2 regions of the Sellimonas catena genome follow, and region 2 is predicted to be linked to the other one. Evidence: a T-box and tRNA genes for the amino acid it is inferred to sense, from the RefSeq annotation. Region 2 holds a T-box; the other holds one or more tRNA genes.
The links. The T-box of region 2 lies ahead of Selli1_RS01520 (valine--tRNA ligase). A T-box ahead of a tRNA ligase gene usually reads a tRNA of that ligase, here a tRNA-Val.

Region 1: it encodes a tRNA-Val, which carries the amino acid that the T-box ahead of Selli1_RS01520 (valine--tRNA ligase) is inferred to sense. The anticodon was not compared.

The regions. Positions count from the first base shown of each region.
Region 1 is NZ_BSBO01000010.1:34,699-40,024, forward strand. It holds gene Selli1_RS06155 (MarR family winged helix-turn-helix transcriptional regulator) at 1-381, shown strand, start outside; gene gdhA (NADP-specific glutamate dehydrogenase) at 485-1,819, shown strand; tRNA gene Selli1_RS06165 (tRNA-Val) at 2,008-2,080, shown strand; tRNA gene Selli1_RS06170 (tRNA-Met) at 2,105-2,178, shown strand; tRNA gene Selli1_RS06175 (tRNA-Val) at 2,186-2,258, shown strand; tRNA gene Selli1_RS06180 (tRNA-Met) at 2,285-2,358, shown strand; gene Selli1_RS06185 (ABC transporter ATP-binding protein) at 2,668-3,378, shown strand; gene Selli1_RS06190 (hypothetical protein) at 3,371-5,002, shown strand; gene ispF (2-C-methyl-D-erythritol 2,4-cyclodiphosphate synthase) at 5,106-5,326, shown strand, end outside.
Region 2 is NZ_BSBO01000002.1:49,518-54,843, forward strand. It holds gene Selli1_RS01505 (asparaginase) at 1-7, shown strand, start outside; gene Selli1_RS01510 (DNA alkylation repair protein) at 14-751, shown strand; gene Selli1_RS01515 (HAD hydrolase-like protein) at 732-1,397, shown strand; T-box leader at 1,477-1,722, shown strand; gene Selli1_RS01520 (valine--tRNA ligase) at 1,777-4,428, shown strand; gene Selli1_RS01525 (LTA synthase family protein) at 4,445-5,326, shown strand, end outside.

The DNA.
Region 1 (5,326 bases), on a different contig from region 2:
GGGATCGGCTATTCCAGCTATTATTTTGTCATGTATATTGGGGCCAATCCAAAGTGCAGCCAGAGAGAGATGTGCGATTCCATGGCCATGGATCAGGCAATGGCGACGAGAGAGATGCGCCGCCTCGAGAAAAGTGGATATATAATCAGGGAAAAACGTCCGGGAAATGCAAAAACATACGAAATTTCGCTTTCAGAAAGCGGAGAAAAACTGTATCTGAAGCTGAAAGACAAGTTGACGGAATGGTGGGGAGAACTGCTGGCCGAGAGCGAAATCGATCCGGAGCCGTTTTCCGAACAGCTGCGAATACTGGCAAAAGCTGCCCATGAGAAGGCCGCGGGAATGGAAAATCAGGAAAAACGAACCAAAAAGACAAGGTAAAAAATTCTTGACAATGACATGAAAATGCTTTACAGTGTTAAAGAAGAAAAGCGATGTATGTTTATGCAGACTTTTTTAGGAAAAGAAGTAGGAGGAAGATGTTATGTCATACGTAGATGAAGTGATTGACCTTGTAGTAAAGAAAAACCCAAACGAACCGGAATTTCACCAGGCTGTCAAAGAAGTTCTGGAATCTCTCCGTGTCGTGATTGAGGCAAATGAAGATAAATACAGAAAAGAAGCGCTTCTGGAAAGACTGACAGAGCCAGAAAGACAGCTGCTCTTCCGTGTGCCGTGGGTAGACGACAACGGACAGGTACATGTCAATAAGGCATACCGGGTACAGTTCAACAGCGCAATCGGACCATACAAAGGAGGACTCAGACTCCATCCGTCTGTCAATTTAAGCATTATTAAATTCCTTGGATTTGAGCAGATTTTCAAAAACTCCCTGACAGGTCTTCCAATCGGCGGAGGAAAAGGCGGATCTGACTTTGATCCAAAAGGAAAATCCGACAGAGAGATCATGGCATTCTGTCAGAGCTTCATGGCAGAGCTGTGCAAATACATTGGAGCAGACACAGACGTGCCGGCCGGAGACATCGGAACAGGGGCAAGAGAGATCGGCTACATGTTCGGACAGTACAAGAGAATCCGCGGCGTATTTGAAGGCGTGCTCACAGGAAAGGGTCTGACTTATGGAGGATCCCTTGTTCGTACAGAAGCAACAGGATACGGACTGCTTTACTTCACGGAAGAAATGTTAAAACTTGCAGGCAAAGACATGAAAGATAAAGTCATTGCCATCTCCGGAGCAGGAAATGTTGCGATCTATGCAGCAGAAAAAGCAGTACAGATGGGTGCAAAAGTCGTGACCATGAGCGATTCTACCGGATGGATCTACGATCCAGAAGGCATTGATCTGGATGCAGTGAAAGAAATCAAAGAAGTAAAACGCGCAAGACTGACCGAGTACAAGACATACCGTCCGAACTCCGAATACCATGAAGGCGCAGGCGTATGGTCCGTAAAATGCGACATCGCACTTCCTTGCGCAACACAGAACGAACTGCACCTTGAAGATGCAAAACAGCTTGTGGCAAACGGATGTATCGCAGTTGCAGAAGGAGCAAACATGCCGACTACAATGGAAGCAACCGAATACTTACAGGCAAATGGCGTACTCTTTGCACCTGGAAAAGCATCCAACGCCGGCGGTGTTGCAACATCCGCACTGGAAATGTCACAGAACAGCGAGCGTTTGAGCTGGTCTTTTGAAGAAGTTGATGCGAAACTGAAAAACATCATGGTAAACATCTGCCACAACGCAACAGACGCAGCAAAGAGATACGGATGCGAAGGCAACTATGTTGTAGGAGCAAACATTGCCGGATTTGAAAAAGTAGCAGCCGCAATGGAAGCTCAGGGAATTGTTTAAAAATTTCCGCAAAATAAAGACGCAGATTCATTGAGATCCTGCTATAACAGTCTGAAACGGAAAAAGCCGCAAAGACCATCAAAAAAAGTGAAAAAATCTATGTCAAAAAAGATAAAAAAAGTGTTGACATTTATCAGATGTTAATAGTATAATAATCAAGCGGGTTGCGAAAGCGACCCGCGATATATGGGATCTTAGCTCAGCTGGGAGAGCATCTGCCTTACAAGCAGAGGGTCATAGGTTCGAGCCCTATAGGTCCCATTTCGTAAGAAATTACGAACATATGGCGGGATAGCTCAGTTGGCTAGAGCATACGGTTCATACCCGTAGTGTCGCTGGTTCGAATCCAGTTCCCGCTATTCATATGGGATCTTAGCTCAGCTGGGAGAGCATCTGCCTTACAAGCAGAGGGTCATAGGTTCGAGCCCTATAGGTCCCATTTCTTATGAAAATTACAAAACATATGGCGGGATAGCTCAGTTGGCTAGAGCATACGGTTCATACCCGTAGTGTCGCTGGTTCGAATCCAGTTCCCGCTACTACAAATTCATAAGTACAAAAAAAGAGACGAAAGTCTCTTTTTTTGTTGTGTTTTACTTTCGGCGGGGACGTGTTCCGATACACAGGTACACGACGTAAATGACAAAAAAAGCCCCGAAACCCGCATAAAATAAGGCAAAACTCAAATTGTCAGATTTTTTCCATCGGGGACAGGTTCCGATACACCGGAACACGTCCCCGATAATTTGGCAATAATTCTTAATATTTCTGGAATATGGTTTTTTACGTTGTATCTGGCAGACTTTTTAGATATAATATTGAAAAAATCGAACGAAAAGGGGAAGGATATGGAATTACGTTTAAATAATGTGAAGAAATCTTTTGGCAGCAAGGTGGTTTTGCATGATTGTTCCTTTGTGTTTGAAAAGGGAAAGATTTATGGGCTTCTTGGGCGTAATGGAGCTGGTAAGACGACGTTGTTTAATTGCCTGAGTGATGAGATTCAGCCGGATTCAGGGGCTGCTATGCTCTGGGACGGAGAAAACGAGCGGGAGATAATGCCGGATGAGATTGGATATGTGTTTTCGGTGCCGGTGCTTCCGGATTTTTTGACGGGTGAAGAGTTTGTGCGGTTTTTTATGGATATTAACAGGGACAGGATTGAGCCGGGGACGAGTGCGGAAGCGTATTTTGATCTGGTGCAGATTGACCAGGAGGACAGGAAGAAGCTGATCAAGGGATATTCTCATGGAATGAAGAATAAGCTTCAGATGATTTGTTTTATGATCTCAAGGCCGCCGGTGATTCTTCTGGATGAGCCGCTGACTTCACTGGATGTAGTTGTTGCGCTGGAGATGAAGCGTCTTCTGCGCAGTATGCAGAAGGATCATGTGATCATTTTCTCTACGCATATTCTGCAGCTTGCGACGGATCTCTGTGATGAGATCGTCATTTTAAGTGACGGGAGACTCAGGCAGATCGACCATGAGATGTTGAAGCAGAAGGATTTTGAAGAACAGATCATTGAATTATTGAAGGATGAGGAAAGCCATGGTTAGAACATTACAGCAGATTATTATGTTAAAAGCAACAATTGTGACGAATACGTTCCTGTATTATCTGAAGAGACTGTGGGTGATCGGGAAGCATGTTCCGGACAGTGTGTATGGGAATCGGGAACTGAAGATGGTGCTTGCGGTGTTGTTTACAATTCTTGGTCAGGTTTTCAGTCTGGCGGGGAAGGCGCTTTACATATTTCTTTTTGCTGTCCTTCCGGCACTTTTTGCTGGTACGGCGGAAAGTGGAGTGAGATTTGACAGTCTGGTTCAGATCCTGTTCTTTTTGTCCTGTATTATGGGACCGCTTCAGGATAGTGTGGTCTTTAAAGTAACGAAAGAGAAATTTACCGCGATACGGTACATGAAAATGGATGTGGAAAAGTATACAAAGGTATATCTTCTTTACTGTTATATCCCGTTCGCATTGTATTTTCTGATTTGCATCATGACAGCTTCCTGGTTTACGGGAGGAAGTATTGCAGACGGTATATGTCTCTGGATTGTCATTGTGATGATGCGTGCTGCGGGCGAGGCGTTTCAGGTATGGCTGTATGACCGGAAAGGGATTGTGTTCTCCAGAAAAACCGGATGGGTATGGACAATTATTTTTCTGTCCGTTGCCGGTGCATATACTGTGTTCGTGCCGTGGGGACCATTTTTGACTGCAGAGAGACTGTTTCATCCTGTTTTACTTGTTCTGATTTGTATTGTGGGTGTGATTTCGGCGTGGTATATTCTGTCAGGATACCGTTGTTACCGCCGGAAACTCCACAGGACGGTAGAAGAGCAATGGCTGTTTTCTTCCATTGTCAATCAATCCACTCAGGCGGCAAATGAGAAGTCTGTGGGAATTCGGGAGCAGGATCTGCATGCAGACAGCAGAAAGATGGCGGGAGTGGAAAAGCTTCACGGCTATGAATACTTTAATGCTTTGTTTTTCCTGAGGCACAGGAGGCAGATTCTAAGACCGGTGTACTATCGTCTGGCGGCAGTCGTGGGCTTTTTTATCGCAGGTGTAATGTTCAGAGTGGGAATGCCGGAAGTAGCGTATCTGGGAGCAGAAAACCTTGCGGATTTCCTTCCGATTTTCGTTTTTGTTATGTATATGATGACGGTGGCTGACAAGGCCTGCAAGGCAATGTTTTATAATTGCGATAAAAGTATGCTGAAATTCGGTTTCTACCGGAATCCAAAGACGCTTCTATCCAATTTTCGGATCCGTCTGGTAAAAATCGCGGGGTATAATCTGGTGATCGGAGCTGCAATCTGTGCAGCGGTGGCAGGATTTCGTGGAATCTGCGGTATCTGGAATTTTGGACAGAACATGTTTTTGTTTTGTGCGGCAGTACTGATGCTTTCTGTGTTCTTTACCGTGCATCACCTGTTTTTGTACTACGTATTCCAGCCGTATTCTGAAGAGATGAATGTAAAAAATCCGTTTTTTCAGGCAATTAATATGGCGGTCTATCTGATTTGTTTTCTGTGTTATGAGCTTCAGGCAAACGGTACTCTCACAGGAAATCTTCCGTTTACCGCAGGTGTGCTGGTTGTGACACTTGCCTATATTGTGGCGGCGCTCATTCTGGTGTACCGCTATGCCCCGAAAATGTTCCGCGTTAAATAATGTTCCCGAAAAATCAGTAGTTTTTGGGAAGAATATGTTAAAATAAGATGGAAAAGAGTACAATACATGACAGATGAACGCGAAAAGGAAAGGAGGAGTCTTATTGAGAGTAGGAATGGGATATGATGCCCATAAATTGACAGAAGGAAGAGACTTGATTATCGGAGGGGTGAAGATTCCATATGAAAAGGGGCTTTTGGGTCATTCGGACGCGGACGTGCTTTTGCATGCGGTCATGGATGCGCTTCTCGGCGCCGCGGCCCTTGGAGATATCGGTCTTCACTTTCCGGATACAGACGAAACATACAAAGGAGCATCCAGCCT
Region 2 (5,326 bases):
TAAGTAAAAGAGTATGGGAAAACGGGAACTAATGCGGGACAGATTGAAGACGCTGTCCGATGAAGCCTATAAGGAATTCAACGACCGGATTTTAAATGCACCGTCCATGCCGACGCTTGGCATCCGGATACCGAAGCTTCGGGAACTTGCAAAAGAAGCGGCAAAAGAGCCGGAGGGCGGATGGCTTGATGAAATGCTCCGGGATCATGGGAGCTGCGTCTATCAGGAAGAGCACATGCTCTTTGGGATGGCTTCCGGATACAGAAAAGCATCCAGAGAAGAACATGCGGCCATGCTCGATATCTGGGTACCGGGAGTTCTGTCCTGGGCGGACTGTGACTGCAGCACTTCCACGTATAAATGGATGGAAAAGGATCCGGAATTCTGGTTTTCCTATCTGGAAAAATGGCTGAACAGCAGCCGGGAATTTGAGCTCCGGTTTGGTGTAATCGCACTGATGGACCATTTCCTGAATGACCGGTATATAGATGAAGTACTGCGCCGGTATGCGGATATCAGGTCAGAAGACTATTATGTCCGGATGGGGATCGCCTGGGGCGTGGCAACCGCATATGTGAAGTACCCGGAAAAAGTACTTGGACTTCTGAAAGAAAAGAAGCTGGATATCTGGACCCACAACAAGGCGATCCAGAAATGCAGAGAGTCGAGACGGGTCAGCGCTCAGGACAAGGAAATGCTTAATGCACTGAAACGAAAACAGGAGGAAGAACATGGGAATACCAGGATTTGACACCGTCTTTCTGGATCTGGACGGAACGCTCATCGATTCGGAGCCGGGAATAATCAATTCAGTAGTCTACGCTCTGAAAAAATTTGGAATTGAAAAGGAACGAAAGGAACTGCTTCCGTTTATCGGGCCTCCGCTTCTCACTTCGTTCCAGAAATACACCGGGCTGAGTGAAACAGAGGCAAGAAAAGCGGTGGAATATTACAGGGAAAATTTCGGAACAAAAGGTGTGTATGAGTACCGTCTGTACGACGGGGTGGAAACCATGCTGCGGGAGCTCAAAGAAGCAGGCCTCCGCATTGTCATGGCCACCTCCAAGCCGGAACATTATGCCGGAATCATTGCCGGAGATGCCGGGATTGAGTCATACTTCACTTACATCTGCGGGGCGACCATGGATGAGAGCAGGCTGACAAAAGAAGATGTCATTGCCTATGCGCTGGAAACGTGCGGAAAAAAACCGGGAGATCCATCGGTTATCATGGTGGGAGACAGGGAACATGACATCCTTGGCGCCAGGACATTCGGACTTGCCTCAGCCGGAGTCCTCTACGGATTCGGAAGCCGGAAGGAGCTGGAGGCGGCCGGAGCGGATATGATTTTTGACTCGGTCGAAGAATTGAAAGAGTTTCTGAAGGGAGAGGCCTAGAACCTTAAGATTCCATGAAAATTCCATGAACTCCTTGACAAATCGGGGGCTGATGACTATGATTATCATAGTTTCATATTTAAAGGTGTTGATAAAGAGGAGTACACACCTGCCCTTGACAGAGAGAATTACCCGCTGGCTGGAAGGTGATTACAAGAAGGAGTTGTGGAAGGTAGCTTTGGAGCCGGATGTCTGAATGTGTCCGATTGAGAGAAAGGACAGTAGGAGATCCCGGAGTAGTTCCCGTTATAGAACGAAGAGATATACATCTGTCAGAGAGGACAGGTGTATAAAAAAGGTGGTACCGCGTTTTGACGCCCTTTACATATGTAAAGGGCGTTTTGTTATTCACAGGAACGCTTGAAATGAGGAGGTAATGATGAGCAGACAGTTGGACAAAACGTACAATCCGAAGGAGATTGAACCGAAGCTTTATGAAAAATGGTGTGAGAATAAGTATTTTCACGCAGAAGTAGACAGGAGCAGAAAGCCGTTTACGACGGTGATGCCGCCGCCGAATATCACAGGAAAGCTGCACATGGGACATGCCCTGGACAATACGCTTCAGGATATCCTGATCCGTTATAAGAGAATGCAGGGATACAATGCCCTCTGGATTCCGGGTACGGACCATGCGGCGATCTCCACCGAAGTTAAGGTGACGAATCAGTTAAAAGAAGAGGGCATCGACAAGAGGGAGCTTGGAAGAGAAGGCTTTCTGGATCGTGTCTGGGAGTGGAAAGAGGAGTATGCAGGGACGATTGAATCCCAGTTAAAGAAACTTGGCGTATCCTGTGACTGGGACAGAGAGCGGTTCACGATGGACGAAGGATGCAGCAGGGCTGTAGAGGAAGTGTTCGTACGCCTTTATGAAAAAGGATATATCTACAAAGGTTCCCGGATCATCAACTGGTGTCCGGTATGCCAGACATCCCTTTCCGATGCGGAAGTAGAGCATGAGGAACAGGCAGGACATTTCTGGCACATCCGTTATCCGATCGTAGGCACGGACAGAAGCCTTGTGATCGCGACGACACGTCCGGAGACGATGCTTGGAGATACTGCGATTGTAGTAAATCCGGAAGATGAACGTTATACCGATATTATTGGAAAGAAAGCGCTTCTGCCGCTTGTAAATAAGGAAATCCCGATCATTGCGGATGCCTATGTAGACAAGGAATTCGGAACCGGTGCCATGAAAGTGACTCCGGCACATGACCCGAACGACTTTGAGATCGGAAAGAGACACGGTCTGGAAGAGATCAACATCATGAATGATGATGCGACGATCAATGAAAACGGCGGCAAGTACGCAGGTATGGGACGCTACGAAGCAAGAGAAGCCATCGTGCAGGATCTGCAAGATCAGGGATATCTGGTAAAAGTGGAAGATTATGCACATAATGTAGGTGTACACGAGAGATGTAAGCAGACGGTCGAGCCGTTAATCAAGCAGCAGTGGTTTGTCAAGATGGAAGAGCTTGCAAAGCCTGCCATCAAAGCGCTGGAAACAGGAGAATTAAAGCTGATTCCGGAGCGTATGAACAAAATATACCTGCAGTGGCTGAACAATATCCGTGACTGGTGTATTTCCAGACAGATCTGGTGGGGACACCGGATTCCGGCATACTACTGCGACGAATGCGGCGAAATGATTGTACAAAGAGGCGGAGCTCCGTCCGTATGTCCGAAATGCGGATGCACGCACTTTACACAGGATGAGGATACACTGGATACCTGGTTCTCCTCCGCGCTGTGGCCGTTCTCTACACTTGGATGGCCGGATCAGACAGAGGAACTGGATTACTTCTATCCGACCGACGTCCTTGTAACCGGATATGACATCATCTTCTTCTGGGTAATCCGTATGGTATTCTCAGGATTTGAGCAGACCGGAAAATGTCCGTTCCACACGGTATTCTTCCACGGCCTGATCCGGGATGACCAGGGAAGAAAGATGAGTAAGTCTCTTGGAAACGGAATCGACCCGCTGGAGATTATCGACGAGTACGGCGCCGATGCACTCCGTCTTACGGTGGTTACAGGAAACGCACCTGGAAACGATATGCGTTTCTATAAAGAAAAAGTAGAAGCAAACCGTAACTTTGCAAACAAAGTATGGAACGCTTCCAGGTTTATCCTGATGAATATGGAAGATAAAGTGATCAGCCGTCCGGATGCCCAGGATCTGACAGCAGCTGACAGGTGGATCCTTTCCAGAGCAAACCGTCTGATCAAAGATGTGACGGAAAACATGGATAAATTTGAACTGGGAATTGCAGTACAGAAAGTATACGACTTTATCTGGGATGAATTCTGTGACTGGTACATCGAGATGGCAAAATACCGTATTTACCATTCCGATGAAAATTATAAGGCAGCCAATGCAGCGCTTTGGACCTTGAAAACGGTTCTTGCGGACGCACTTAAACTTCTGCATCCGTACATGCCGTTTGTGACAGAAGAAATCTACAGTGCCCTTGTTCCGTCAGAAGAATCTCTGATGATGTCTGACTGGCCGGAATACGATGAAGCACTGAACTTCCCGGAGGAAGAAAATATCGTTGATCATGTCAAGGATATTGTAAGGGGTGTAAGAAATGCACGTGCTGAGATGAACGTGCCAAACAGCCGGAAGGCAAAAGTATTTATTGTTTGTGAGAATGAGACACTTTGTGAGGGGTTTGAAACATTAAAAGAATCAGTGAAACCATTGATGAATGCAAGCGATCTCATCATTCAGGGAACGAAAGAGGGAATCTCTGAGGATGCGGTTTCTATTGTAGTTCCGGATGGAGCAGTGTATATGCCGCTTGAGGATCTGATTGATTTTGAACAGGAGAAGGAACGTCTCTTAAAAGAAGAAGAAAAGCTGAAAAAAGAACTTGCCCGTGTAAACGGCATGCTGAACAATGAGAAATTCATGAGTAAGGCGCCGGAGGCAAAGGTCAATGAAGAGCGGGCCAAGCTGGAAAAATATACACAGATGATGGAACAGGTTCAGGAACGTCTTGCATCGATCATGAAATAGCAGACAAGGGGAAATCATGAAGAAAATCCATTTTAAGAAACCGGATATCAAAGGAAAAATAGAGAGACTGCGTCACCTGAGCAGAGAGGATATTAAGAACAATTTGAAAAAAAGAAAAGAACGCCGGCAGCGGATTCTGGAAGAACGCAAAAACAGCGCTTTTTCCAGAAAGATGGCGCCGGTGTACAAGTGGATGAATATTTTTTCCCTTCCGCTTCACGCGGTTTGGGCAATGGTCATCAACCTGATCATTGAAAGTATTTCACGCCATTCTGTTTTCGCGGCATGGAATTATATGGTAGAAACGCCGCTTGTATTTCTTTACAATGCGTTTATGATTTTTGTAACATTTTCAATTGTCTATCTGTTCCGGCGGAGGGTGTTTGTTCGGATTTTGATCAGTGTATTCTGGCTGATGCTTGGAGTTGTAAACGGAGCGATGCTTTTAAAGAGGGTCACGCCGTTTAATGCACAGGACCTGAAGGCACTGACCGAAGGACTGTCCCTGTTTACCAATTATTTTGCTGTCTATGAGCTGATCATTATGGCAGTCGGTGTTGTTGCGGTGATCATATGGGTGATTGCCATGTGGCGCCGGGGCGGACAGTATCAGGGGAAGATGCACAGGTGGCTCGCGCTGGCCGGTGTCGGGATCTGCTGCGGAGCATATGTGGTTTTGACAAATCTTGCGGTTGACCATCGTGTGGTATCGACTTATTTTGGAAATATTGCTTTTGCATATGAAGATTATGGACTTCCGTACTGCTTTTCTGCCAGTCTGTTCAACACGGGAATTGATAAACCGAACGGATACAGTGAAGAGACGATCGATGAGATTAACAAGGACGGAACTTTGACAAAGAGTGAAACAAGTCTGAAAGAAGGCGAGATGCCAAAT